DNA from 2 places in the Streptomyces sp. Pv4-95 genome. Region 2 is predicted to be linked to the other one. Evidence: riboswitches for the same ligand, from Rfam matches in the RefSeq annotation. Region 2 holds a riboswitch; the other holds the start of a gene.
The links. Region 2 has a riboswitch for cobalamin ahead of QOM21_RS35135 (energy-coupling factor ABC transporter permease). Riboswitches for the same ligand answer to the same signal wherever they lie in the genome.
Positions count from the first base shown of each region.

Region 1: it holds a riboswitch for cobalamin, as region 2 does, so the genes downstream of both, QOM21_RS25780 (prenyltransferase/squalene oxidase repeat-containing protein) here and QOM21_RS35135 (energy-coupling factor ABC transporter permease) in region 2, are expected to answer to the same signal.

Region 1 is NZ_CP127172.1:5,883,823-5,889,515, forward strand. Features, by position in the region: gene QOM21_RS25770 (CbiQ family ECF transporter T component) at 1-107, opposite strand, end outside; gene QOM21_RS25775 (SCO2322 family protein) at 104-853, opposite strand; gene QOM21_RS25780 (prenyltransferase/squalene oxidase repeat-containing protein) at 853-2,172, opposite strand; cobalamin riboswitch at 2,351-2,532, opposite strand; gene QOM21_RS25785 (MBL fold metallo-hydrolase) at 2,669-3,811, opposite strand; gene QOM21_RS25790 (aldehyde dehydrogenase) at 4,077-5,528, shown strand; gene QOM21_RS25795 (ferredoxin) at 5,528-5,693, shown strand, end outside.
Region 2 is NZ_CP127172.1:7,996,159-8,001,851, forward strand. Features, by position in the region: gene QOM21_RS35120 (energy-coupling factor ABC transporter ATP-binding protein) at 1-406, opposite strand, end outside; gene cbiQ (cobalt ECF transporter T component CbiQ) at 403-1,152, opposite strand; gene QOM21_RS35130 (energy-coupling factor ABC transporter substrate-binding protein) at 1,160-1,528, opposite strand; gene QOM21_RS35135 (energy-coupling factor ABC transporter permease) at 1,525-2,235, opposite strand; cobalamin riboswitch at 2,265-2,472, opposite strand; gene QOM21_RS35140 (FAD-dependent oxidoreductase) at 2,834-3,880, opposite strand; gene QOM21_RS35145 (TetR/AcrR family transcriptional regulator) at 3,980-4,588, shown strand; gene QOM21_RS35150 (hypothetical protein) at 4,720-5,226, shown strand; gene QOM21_RS35155 (proline iminopeptidase-family hydrolase) at 5,284-5,693, opposite strand, start outside.

The DNA.
Region 1 (5,693 bases), 2.1 Mb from region 2:
AGCAGCGGATTGGTGGTGCGCGAGGCCGCGGCCGCCAGGCCGAGCGCCCACAGCCACCACGCTCCGGCGTGCAGCGCGGTGGTACGGGTCGCGCGCGGGGCGCTCATCCGCGCCGGCGGCGCGCCTGCCACACGGCCGCCGCTCCCAGCGCGAAGACGGCCGCGCCGCCACCGAGCAGTCCGGCGGACGGGCCGCCGTCCTCGCGGCCGCCCCCGGTGCCCGAACCCTGCCCCGCCGACCGGCCCGAGGCCGCGTCCCCGGAGCCCGCGTCGGCTGTGTCCTCGCCGCCTGCCGGGTCCTGCGCCCCCTTGCCGCCCGAACCGTCGACCTGGTCCGCGCACCCCGACCGCGGGTAGTCGGCGATGGCGCACAGCAGGGCGTGGGAGTCGTAGCGCAGCGGCCCGGCGACCGCGGCCAGCGCCTCGCCCGCCGAGGCGTCCTCGGGGACCACGGCACAGTGCGTCCGCGGCTTCGGCGGCCGCTCCCCGCCGGCCGCGTCCGCCGCGCTGCCGAAGTCGATGACGACGCCGACCCGCTTGCTGTTGTCCTTGGCCGGAGTGCCCTGGCAGATCGCGTCGAAGTCGGCGGCCGTGCGCGGACCGGCGGCCGCGGCGGAGTCGGCGCTCACGGTGAACCGGAAGCCCTCGACGGCACCGTCGGCAGGCCGCATGGTGGCCGGCCCCTCGGTCGCGTACGCCCAGGAGCCACCTGAGCCGCCCGTGCCACCGGAGCCGCCCGCCTTGCTGTTCCAGAAGGACCAGTAGCGGTACTCCTGTGCCTGGGCGGGCGTGGCGGCCAGACCGGTGACGCTGCCGGCCAGCAGGAGGGCGCAGGCGATACGGGGGAAGCGCATCAGAGGGAGTTCTTCTTCATGCGGCCGCTCAGCAGGAAGCCGATACCGGCGCCGATGGCGAGCCCGATGCCGACGATCCACCAGACGCTGATGCCGCTTCCGCCGTCCTCCTTGTCCTTCGCGTCGGCGTTCTTCCCCTGCCCGGCGGCCGGTGCGGGGCCGGTGGCGTTGAGGGCGGCCACCAGGTCGGTGCCGCCGAAGGCGCGCGGGTCGGCGCCCGTGGCGTGCGCGGCGAGCACCAGCTGGGCGTACGCCGCCGGGCCGTTCTGCTTCGCCCAGTCCGCCGCGTGCTGCTCCAGCCACTTCAGGGGCTTCTGCGCGGCCGTGCCGTGCGCCCCCGCGGCCAGCGCGAGGACGGTGTCGGCGGTGTTGCCGACGTCCGGCTGGTCCTCCGCGCCCGGCATCGCGGACAGCAGGTGCTGCCCGTTCGCGTCGAGCTGCGCGACGAGGTAGGCGTCCGCGCCCCTGGCCGCCGCCTTCCGGGCACCGGCGTCCGCGCTGCCGCGGTCGTCGCCGCCCTGGCCGTCCTTACCCTCGTCCTTGCAGGTCAGCGGGCGTATGGGGGCGTGGGAGTCGTTGCCCGCCGGCGCGACGACGAAGCCCTTGCCCAAGGCGCCCAGCGCGGCGGCAGCGGTGGCGTCGGCGTTCGGCGCCAGGACGCCGTCCTTGGGCTGGTAGGCGAAGGCACCGCGCTCCGCGGACTTCGCCGCACAGCTCAGCTGGAAGGTCAGCAGCGCGTCGTAGGGGGACTTGCCGCCCTTGCCCGACGTCACGGTGACCGGATCCGCGCCCGCCGCGGCGAGTGCGCCGATGACGACGGAGGTGGAGTTGGCGTCGCTGGGCGAGCCGGCCGTCGAGCCCCATCCGCCGTCCTTGTTCTGCACCGACCTCAGCCAGCCCAAGGCCTTCTTCACCGCGTCACCGTGCCCGCCGAGCGCGGCCAGGGCCTGCACCGCGGCGCCCGTCTGGTTGGTGTCCCGCATCGTCTTGGCGGCACACGGTTTCGCCGGGTCGGCCCGGAAGGCGGCGAACGATCCGTCGGCGCACTGCTGCCCGGTGAGCCAGTCGACCGCGGACGCCGCGGGCCGCAGGCCCACCGTGTCCTGCGCGAGCAGGGCGAGCGACTGCCGCCACACTCCGTCGTACTCCGGGGAGGCGGCGCCGTACAGGCCGGCGGGCAGTTTCGCGGGGGAGGGCGACGGGGCCGCCGGTGCGGCGGAGTCGGCGAACGCGGCCGGGGCGGCGGCCGTGCCCAGCACCGCCGCCGTGGCCAGGGCCACGGCGGCGCGGCGTGCCAGGACGGCGAAGGATGGAGCCATGGGGGCCAGGGGAGCCATGGGGTCGGTGCCTCTCGGGTCGGTTCGCAGCGGTGTACGCAGCCGCGCTCGGCCGGCCACCCGCGCGCCCGGTCGTCGGGTCCGCGCGGTGGCACCGGGCTCAGCTCCGTATACCTCGACGGTGCCGCGCACCGGCCGTCCGTGGGTGGGGCCGGGGCGGGAGCCTTGGTCGTGCGCCAGCGGGTGCTCCGGCTCGTACGGCCGTGCGAGCCGCGAGAGCGTCGCGGTGCGCGGGTGGGCCGTCCTCACGGTTGCGGGTCAGCGCCGGATTTTCACCGGCTTCCCCCGATAGGCACGGATGAAGTTGTCCCGCACACCTTAACCGGCGCCCGCAAGGGACTCGCTCGCACGTACGGATAGGGGCGGGCCCCGCAGCCCGGGGCGGGCCCCCGTGTGCGGGAGCCGGAGCGGGGCGCGGGGCCCTGCCCCGCTGCGGTCCCCGGTGACCGCGGGGCGCGGGCGGCTGCCCGGCGGGGATTCACACCGCTCGGTACGTCACCGGGTCGGAGCCGGGGACCGGCTCGGCGTGCCCGAGTTTCACCAGGCGGCGCAGGTGGGCCTCGGCTTCCGAGACGGCGATGTTGCGGGAGCCGTAGGGGATCTGCTCCCAGGGGCGGTTCCACTCCATCGCCACCGCGAGCTGCCAGGGCGTGAGGGGTTCGCGGAGCAGTGCTCTCAGTCCGGAGAGGCGCTCCTCGTGGTGGGTGAGGAGTTCCCGCACCCGCCCGTCCGCGTCGGCGAACGCGTGCTGATGGGCGGGCAGCACCTCGGCCGGGGCGAGTCTGCCGATCCGCTCCAGGGAGTCGAGGTAGTCGCCCAGCGGGTCGGTGACCGTGGCGTCGTCCGGGTCCTCGTACAGCCCGACGTGCGGGGTGATGCCGGGGAGGAGGTGGTCGCCGGAGAAGAGCCGGCCGAAGCCGGAGGCCCCACCGGCCGCGGCCCCGGCCGCCGTCCTCCCGGCCCCCGCACCCGTGCCCCGCAGGTAGCCGGCCCCCGCACCCCCGGCCCCCGCACCCCCGGCCCCCGCGCCCCGCCCCGGGTGCTCCTCCTCCAGGTGCAGGCAGACGTGTCCCGGGGTGTGCCCCGGCGTCCAGATCGCGCGCAGCCGGCGCCCCGGGAGGTCGAGCAGCTCACCGGGGGCGATGTCGCGGTCCGGCAGGGCGGGCCGCCGGTTGGGCAGTGACCGGGCGCCGCGTTTGGCGCGGGCCGCCCGCAGGGGCGCGAGGTGGTCCTCGGGCGCACCCGCCGTCGTGAGTTTGGCGGTCAGGTAGTCGAGCCACCGGCCCGGCTCCGCGTCGCGAGCGCGGCGGACCATGGCCGTGTCGGCGGCGTGCATCGCGATCCAGGCCCCGGACACCTCACGGACCTTGGCGGAGAGCCCGTGGTGGTCGGGGTGGTGATGGGTGATCAGGACGCCGTGCAGGTCGGTGAGGGCGAAGCCGCACGCCTCTACGCCGGCGGCAAGGGTGTCCCAGGAGTGCGGGTCGTCCCAGCCGGTGTCGATGAGTACCGGGCCGCGGTCGGTCTCCAGGAGGTGGACGAGGGTGTGGCCGAGCGGATTGTCCGGGATGGGGACGGCGATGCTCCACACCCCGCCCCTGTGGTCGGTCACCTGTGTCATCCCGGTCCCCTCTCGGTGTGGGCATGCCCGTTCACTATAACTAGAACGAGTTCCAGTGCGGCCTGAAGTGGGCTTTCCGGTGGTGGAGTTGAGGTGGTGGGGCGGTTTCGCGGTTGCTGGACGCGGGGTCGGCGGTGCGGTGATTGTGTGTGCGCCGTGGACTCCTGCAAAGGGAACTGGTATCAGTTTCTGATGCAGCGTCAGGTGTCGGCGGGGCGTGCACGCCCGCCGGCCGAGGGCGGCCAACCCGCGGGAGGCGGCAGCGATGAGCGACCTCGTCGAGCACGGAAAGCTCTACATAGGCGGTGAGTTGGTCGACCCGGCCGGCCGCGACACGATCGAGGTCGTCTCGCCGCACACCGAGCAGGTCATCGGCCGGGTGCCGCACGCCTCCCGGGCCGATGTCGACCGCGCGGTGGCCGCGGCCCGCACGTCCTTCGACTCCGGGGTCTGGGCGCAGGCCCCGCTGACGGAGCGGATCGCCGTGGTGACCCGCATCAAGGACGCCTTCGCCGCGCGCAGCGAGGAGATCGCCCGGGTCATCAGCTCGGAGAACGGCACTCCCGTCACCTCCGGTGTGATGGTGCAGTCGCTGGCGGCGATGCTGGTGTGGGACGCGGCCCTGGCCGTGGCCCGTGACTTCCCGTTCGAGGAGCGGCGGGCCGGCCTGCTGGGCCCGCTGCTGGTCCGCCGGGAGCCGGCCGGGGTGGTCGCGGCCGTCGTGCCGTGGAACGTCCCGCAGTTCACCGCCGCCGCCAAGCTCGCCCCGGCCCTGCTGGCCGGCTGCTCGGTGGTGTTGAAGGTGTCCCCCGAGACCCCGCTGGACGCCTACCTCCTCGCCGAGATCGTGACCGAGGCCGGGCTGCCGGAGGGCGTGCTGTCGATCCTGCCCGCGGACCGGGAGGTCAGCGAGTACCTGGTCGGGCACCCGGGCGTGGACAAGGTCTCGTTCACCGGGTCGGTGGCGGCGGGCAAGCGGGTCATGGAGGTCGCGGCCCGCAACCTCAGCCGCGTCACGCTGGAGCTGGGCGGCAAGTCCGCCGCGGTGATCCTGCCGGACGCGGACCTGGAGGCGGCGGTGGCCGGCATCGTGCCGTTCGCCTGGATGATCAACGGCCAGGCGTGTGTGGCCCAGACGCGGATCCTCGCGCCGCGCAGTCGCTACGACGAGATCGCCGAGCGGTTCACCGCGGCGGCCGGTGCGCTGACCGTCGGCGACCCGCTGGATCCGGCCACCGAACTCGGCCCGCTGGTCGCCCGGCGCCAGCAGCAGCGCTCGCTGGACTACATCGCGCTCGGCCAGCAGGAAGGTGCCAAGGTCCTGACCGGCGGCGGACGGCCCGAGGGGCAGCCGACGGGCTGGTACGTCGAGCCGACGCTCTTCGGCGAGGTCGCCAACTCCATGCGGATCGCCCGCGAGGAGATCTTCGGCCCGGTCATCTGCCTGCTGCCCTACGAGGACGAGGCCGAGGCGGTGCGGATCGCCAACGACTCGGATTACGGCCTCTCCGGCTCGGTGTGGACCGCCGACGTCGAGCGAGGCATCGACATCGCGCGGCAGGTGCGCACCGGCACGTACTCGGTCAACACCTTCAGCATCGACATGCTCGGCCCGTTCGGCGGCTACAAGAACTCCGGCATCGGGCGGGAGTTCGGGCCGGAGGGGTTCGGCGAGTATCTGGAGCACAAGATGATCCACCTGCCGGCGGGTGCCTGATGGGGGACCGCTGGCGGGTGGAGGTGGACCGGAGCGTGTGCATCGGGTCCGGGATGTGCGTCGGGGCGGCACCCGACGGCTTCCGTCTCGACTCCGCCCGGCAGTCGCATCCGGTGGCGCCGGAGGGGGACCCCGCCGAGAGCGTGCTGGCAGCGGCCGAGGGGT
Region 2 (5,693 bases):
CCAGGGCGGTGATGTCCAGGGCGGCGAGCGCCTCGTCCACCCGGGCCCGCACCTCGCTGTCGGGCAGGCCGAGGTTCAGTGGTCCGAACGACACGTCCTGGGCCACCGACGCGGCGAACAACTGGTCGTCCGGGTCCTGCACCACCAGCTGGACGGTCGTACGCAACCGGGTCAGCCCCTTGCGGTCGTAGGTGACCGGGAGGCCCTCGACCGTCAACCGGCCGTCGCGCGGCCGCAGCCCGCCGCTGAGCAGCCGCATCAGGGTGGTCTTGCCGCTGCCGTTGCGGCCGAGCAGAGCGAGTGCACGGCCTTCGCACACATCGAAGTCGAGTCCCTTGAGCACGGTCGGGCCGTCCTCGTACGCGAAGGACGCGCCCCGCAGGGCTACCAGCGCGGTCTCGCTCATGACAGCGGCCTTTCCAGGACGAAGGTGAGGACGGCGAGCGCCACGAGCAGCACGACGCTGCCGGCCACGAACCGGGCGGAGACGCGGGCCTCGGGCACCAGGACGCGCAGGGTGCCGTCGTAGCCGCGCCCGGCGAGCCCGGTCTGCAGCCGTGCCGCCCGGTCGAAGGCGCGTACGAACGCGGTGGCGCCGAGGCCGGCGAGCGAACGCCAGGTGGCGGCCCGGGTGGTGTGCCCGAGCCGGGCCGCCTGGGCGTCGCGGATCCGGCGCACGGAATCGAGCAGCAGGAAGCTCATCCGGTACGTCACCAAGGCCACGTCCACCACCGGGGCGGGCACTCCCGCCTTGACCAGGCGGGGCAACAGATCGGACATCGGGGTGGTGAACGCGAACAGCAGGACGCCGAGCGACGCGGCCGAGGTGCGCAGCAGCAGCTGACCGGCGCGGACCGGCCCGCCGTCGGCCAGGGTCACGAAGCCCTCGGGCCCGCCGACCTGGATGAGCAGGGTGGCGGCACCGGTGACGCAGAAGCCCAGGGGCACCCGGTACGCGCGCCACAGACGACGGCCGGGTACGCCCGCCGGGCCCAGCAGCACGGTGAGTGCGGTGAGGAGGACCAGGGCGGCGCCGGGCCAGGGCGGCAGCGAGATCGCCAGCACGGTGAGCCCGAGCCCGAGCACGGCCTTGTCCACGGGGTGGCGGCGGCGCCAGCGACTGCTGTGCGCCGCCGCGTCGATCGGCAGCACGCGGTGGTCAGTCCCCTTGGGCTGCGGAGACTCCGGCGCCGCTCTCGGCGCCGTCGGCGTCCTGCTGGGCCTGCGCCCGCAGCTCGCCCTGGCGGCGGCCGCGCCGCAGACCGAAATAGTAGGCGAGGACGCCCGCGCCGATCGCGGCCTGGAGGGCGAACAGCGCCGACTCGATCTCGCCGGACGGCGGCTCGTACAGCGGAGAGAACCAGGGCTTGTAGTCGGGGTCGATCTCGGTGATCGCCGTCTCGGCCTGCGCGTCGGCGCCCGTGAAGGGCTCCTTCTTGTGGTCACCGAGTCCGAGGACCAGCGGCAGGACCGCCAGCGCGGCCACGAGCACCACCAGCAGGGTGTTGATCTTCGCGTTCCTGCTCATCGGGCCACCGCCTCGGTCTCGGTCTTCTCGGCCTTCGCCCGCTTGCCGGCGAGGAACACCCCGAGCCGGGTCAGGTCGCCCTTGCTGGACTGCACCAGGAGCCGCATGACGAGCACCGTCAGGAGCCCCTCGCTCACCGCGAGCGGGATCTGGGTGACCGCGAAGATGGTGCCGAACTTGCCGAGTGCGCCCAGGAATCCGCTGCCCGGGTCCGGGAAGGCGAGCGCCAGCTGCACGCTGGTGACGCAGTAGGTGGACAGGTCGGCGACGAAGGCTCCGAAGAACACCGCAACCATCAGCGGTACGTCGAAGCGGCGCAGCAGCCTGTAGACCGCGTATCCGGCCCAGGGTCCGACGATCGCCATCGAGAAGACGTTGGCGCCGAGCGTGGTCAGGCCGCCGTGGGCGAGCAGAAGTGCCTGGAACAGCAGGGTGATGGTGCCCAGCACCGCCATGATCGGCGGGCGGAACAGGATGGCGCCCAGCCCCGTCCCGGTGGGATGGGAGCAGCTCCCCGTCACCGAGGGCAGCTTCAGGGCGGACAGAACGAACGTGAAGGCACCGGACGCGCCGAGGAGCAGCGTGCTCTCGGGATGCGCCTTGACCTCACGGGTGAGTGACCGGACTCCGTGGACGACGAACGGCGCCGACGCGACGCCCCAGGCGACCGCGTGCGCCGGAGGCAGAAATCCCTCGGCTATGTGCATGGCTCAGCAGACCCTCTCCAGCACCTCGTGGATGGTTGAAGTGCCTTGGCCGGTCTCCTGGCTGACGGGTACCACCGCCCGGACTCCGCCTTCCCGGATCACAAGGACCCAGTGGCTGCCCGCGAGGGCTGGAGTCGGACTTCCCGATTCACAGTGGCGAGGGCCGCACCGGCATCACACCGGATTTCCCGTTCACCAAGGCGTGGTGACAGTAGTGCCAGGTCGGGTGCGGTGACAAGTAGAGCTGCCCAGGGCTCACCCCGTGCGCTCGCCACGCGCGGCGACTGCGTCTGCGGACACCGGCTGCCCTGAGAAGCAGCCCGGACGGCTTCGGTGGGGATTGCGCCTGTCCGACGGCCATCGCCGATCTGATGTCCCGTAGGACCACGGGTCCCGGGCGCTCCGTCCGCGCTCCCAGGGGAGGCAAGACCGTACTGCGGCTGACCGGGACAGGGCAAGGCGTCCGGCGAAGTGGGGAAGTCCGCTGCGGCGAGCCGTCACGCCGCTCGGTATCGCCGCCCCAGTCGCCCGCGCTCTCGGGTTCGTCGAACGCCCTCTGTGCGTGCGATGCGCGCGATCCGTACGGCCTCCTCGCCCATCAGCTCGGCAGCGTACGGACCAGCGCATCGCGCAGGCGGGTGCGCTCGGTGGCCATGAAGCGGTGCAGGTTACGTGAAGCGAAGGCGATCCGCTGAGCGCTGCGCCGGCGCTCCGCGTCGTAGCTGCGCAGGGCCGACCGCAGGCCGGCCTCGCCATGCGCGGCGACGGCCCGGGCGAGGGCCTCCGCGTCGAGGATCGCGGTGCACGCGCCCTGGCCCAGGTTGGGTGTCATGGCGTGCGCGGCGTCTCCGACCAGGGCGACCTTTCCGCGGTCGACGAAGGAGGGAAGGGCGGGGAACAGATGCCGCATCTCGTAGCGGATCCAGGTGGCCGGGTCGGTCTCGGCGAGTATCCGGGGGATGGGGTCGTGCCAGCCCTCGAAGAGTCGGCGCAGCTCCTGGGCGGTGGTGGCCTCGGGCACGGTGGCGTACCAGTTGGTTCGGCCGGGCTCGATGGGTGTCATGCCGAAGAACCGGCCGGTGCCCCAGGTTTCGCCGTGGAGTTCGCTCTCGAAGTCGGCCACGCCGATCCAGGCGACGGACCCGAGACGCCGGGGGCCGCAGCGCCGGCCGCCGGGACATGCGGCACGCACGGCACTGTGGATTCCGTCGGCGCCTACCACCAGGTCGGTGTCGGCCAGCAGAGCATCCACATCCCGGACGTTCTCGCCGAGCTTGAGCGGGACGTCCCCGAAAGCGCCCAACTCGGCCAGGAGTGCGTCGATCAAAGAGGGCCGGGAAATGAGAAGTTCGGGCCGGCCCGCTTTTCGCTCGATGCGCTCCAGCGGCAGACGCGCCATCACCTTCCCATGCGGGGTACGGATCCGGGCGCTCCGGTAGGGCACGGCCCGGGCGCGGAACGGCTCGCCCACCCCGAGGCGGTCGAGTGCGGCCTGCGCGGTGGGATGGATGCCGAAGGCGGTTCCGTAGCGCTCCAGCTCCGTCCGGCGCTCCAGAATCGTGACCGCCCAGCCGGCCCGGCGCAGCCCGAGCGCGGTCGCCAGGCCGCCCACCCCCGCCCCCACGACAACCGCCGTTCCGGTCATGCCGCCCCCTACGTCGCTTCGCATCCGATCGACTACCACATCTGTGGTACCACGGTTGGGGTAGTGTGGGCAAGGAGTCGAGGAGAGGGGCCTCAGGCAGTGAATCCGGACCGACGGGACCGCCTGCGGGATGCGGCCATGGGCGTACTGGCCGCCGCAGGTGGGCGAGGGCTGACGCACCGTGCGGTCGACGCGGCCGCGGACGTACCGCACGGCACGACCAAGAACTACTTCCCGACCCGGGACGCCCTCCTGCGCGCGGTGGCCGAGCGCTGCCTGGAGCAGTACCGCGACACCGCCGCACAGGTGGCCGCCGGTGCGCGGCCCACCGACCGCGAGGGGCTCGTCGCCATGTTCGGGGGCCTTCTCCGTAACGTCGCGGGTCCTGGCCGTCCCCGGCTTCTCGCCTACCTGGAGCTACAGGCCGAAGCGGCCCGCAAGCCCTGGCTTTCGACCGTCCTCGACCCCATCGCGACGTCGGACTTCGCCGGCTTGGAGGCGGCGCAGCGAACCGCCGGCCTGCCCGTCACCCCGCAGCGCGCCGCCGTCGTCACCCTCGCGATACACGGCGCCATCCCGCACCTCCTGGCCGATGGACCGGACACCCTGGCGGCCGCCGGCCTGGACGACCCCGACCGCTACGTCCGTGACCTCCTGGGGGCGGTTTACCCCGAGGACGGCAAGCGGCGACCGGTACACGGAACCTGATGAAGGTGTCTGACATGCGCTCACATCGAGGTGAATGCGTGGATCTCGCGTGCCTCAACCTCCCGGAATCGATCTCATGCGAGCATCCTTGATCCGGAGGCCGGGGCTATGGGCTCTGAGAAGATGACGCAATGTTCGATTTCGGCATTGGGGGCTACCAGCCGTCGTGGCTGAACGGCCGTAGTGAGGTCGTGGCGGAGCACGGGCCCCGCCTGGGTGCCCTTTCCCGCCGGACTCTGACAAGAGTCTGGATGGTCTGGGACCTGAGGGACGACGAATGGTTCAGTGACTGCCCGGTGCTGTTCGACTTCGATGGCGAGCAGATTGAGATCAATCATCAAAAGTTCGACGATCTCTCGCTCACCTGGAACATGATCGACCCCACCGGTCCGGTTCGGTGGCCCGGCTTCGCTCTGCAGTGGCGTTCCGAGCCTCTGCCCGAGTTGCAGGCTCTGCGAGGCCGTCGCCTCACGGGCGTGGAACTGCTCGAATGGCAGGCCAGGGACCTGGCCCAGGGAAATGTTGACGTCAGTTTCGTCTTCGGGACGGGCCGGGCAACGGTGTTCAACGCGCTCGATGAGAACGGGCTGACCTTCGACCCGCCCGGTCCGAATCAGCGGCCCCACGCGCTCCCCTGACACATCCGGCTTCCGGCGCGGGCTGGTCCGCGCGGGCGGGGCGCACACCGCTCGGTGTCAGGATGCCCGCGCTTCTGCTTCGTCAAGGAATGTGGCGACGGCGCCGAACCATTGCTCCGGATCCTCGAGGTGGGGGAGGTGTGAGCACTCGGGCAGGAGGACGAGCTGTGAGTCCGGCAATCCGGCGTCGAGGCTCTGAGAGCATTCCGGGACGAGTTCGCCGTACCGGCCTGCCAGGACCAGCGCCGGGACGGTGATTTCGGCAAGCCGGTCCAGTCGATCCCACGACGCCAGGGAGCCGCTGGGGCTGAGCTCGTCGGGCCCCCACATCTGGGAGTAGACGGGGTTGCCATCCATGTTCTCGGCCATCTGGAACATCTCCTGCGGCCAGGATTCGAGGCGGCACACGTGGCGTTGGTAGAAGGTGATGAGAGCCGCCTGGTAAGCGGGGGTGTCTCTCCTGCCGG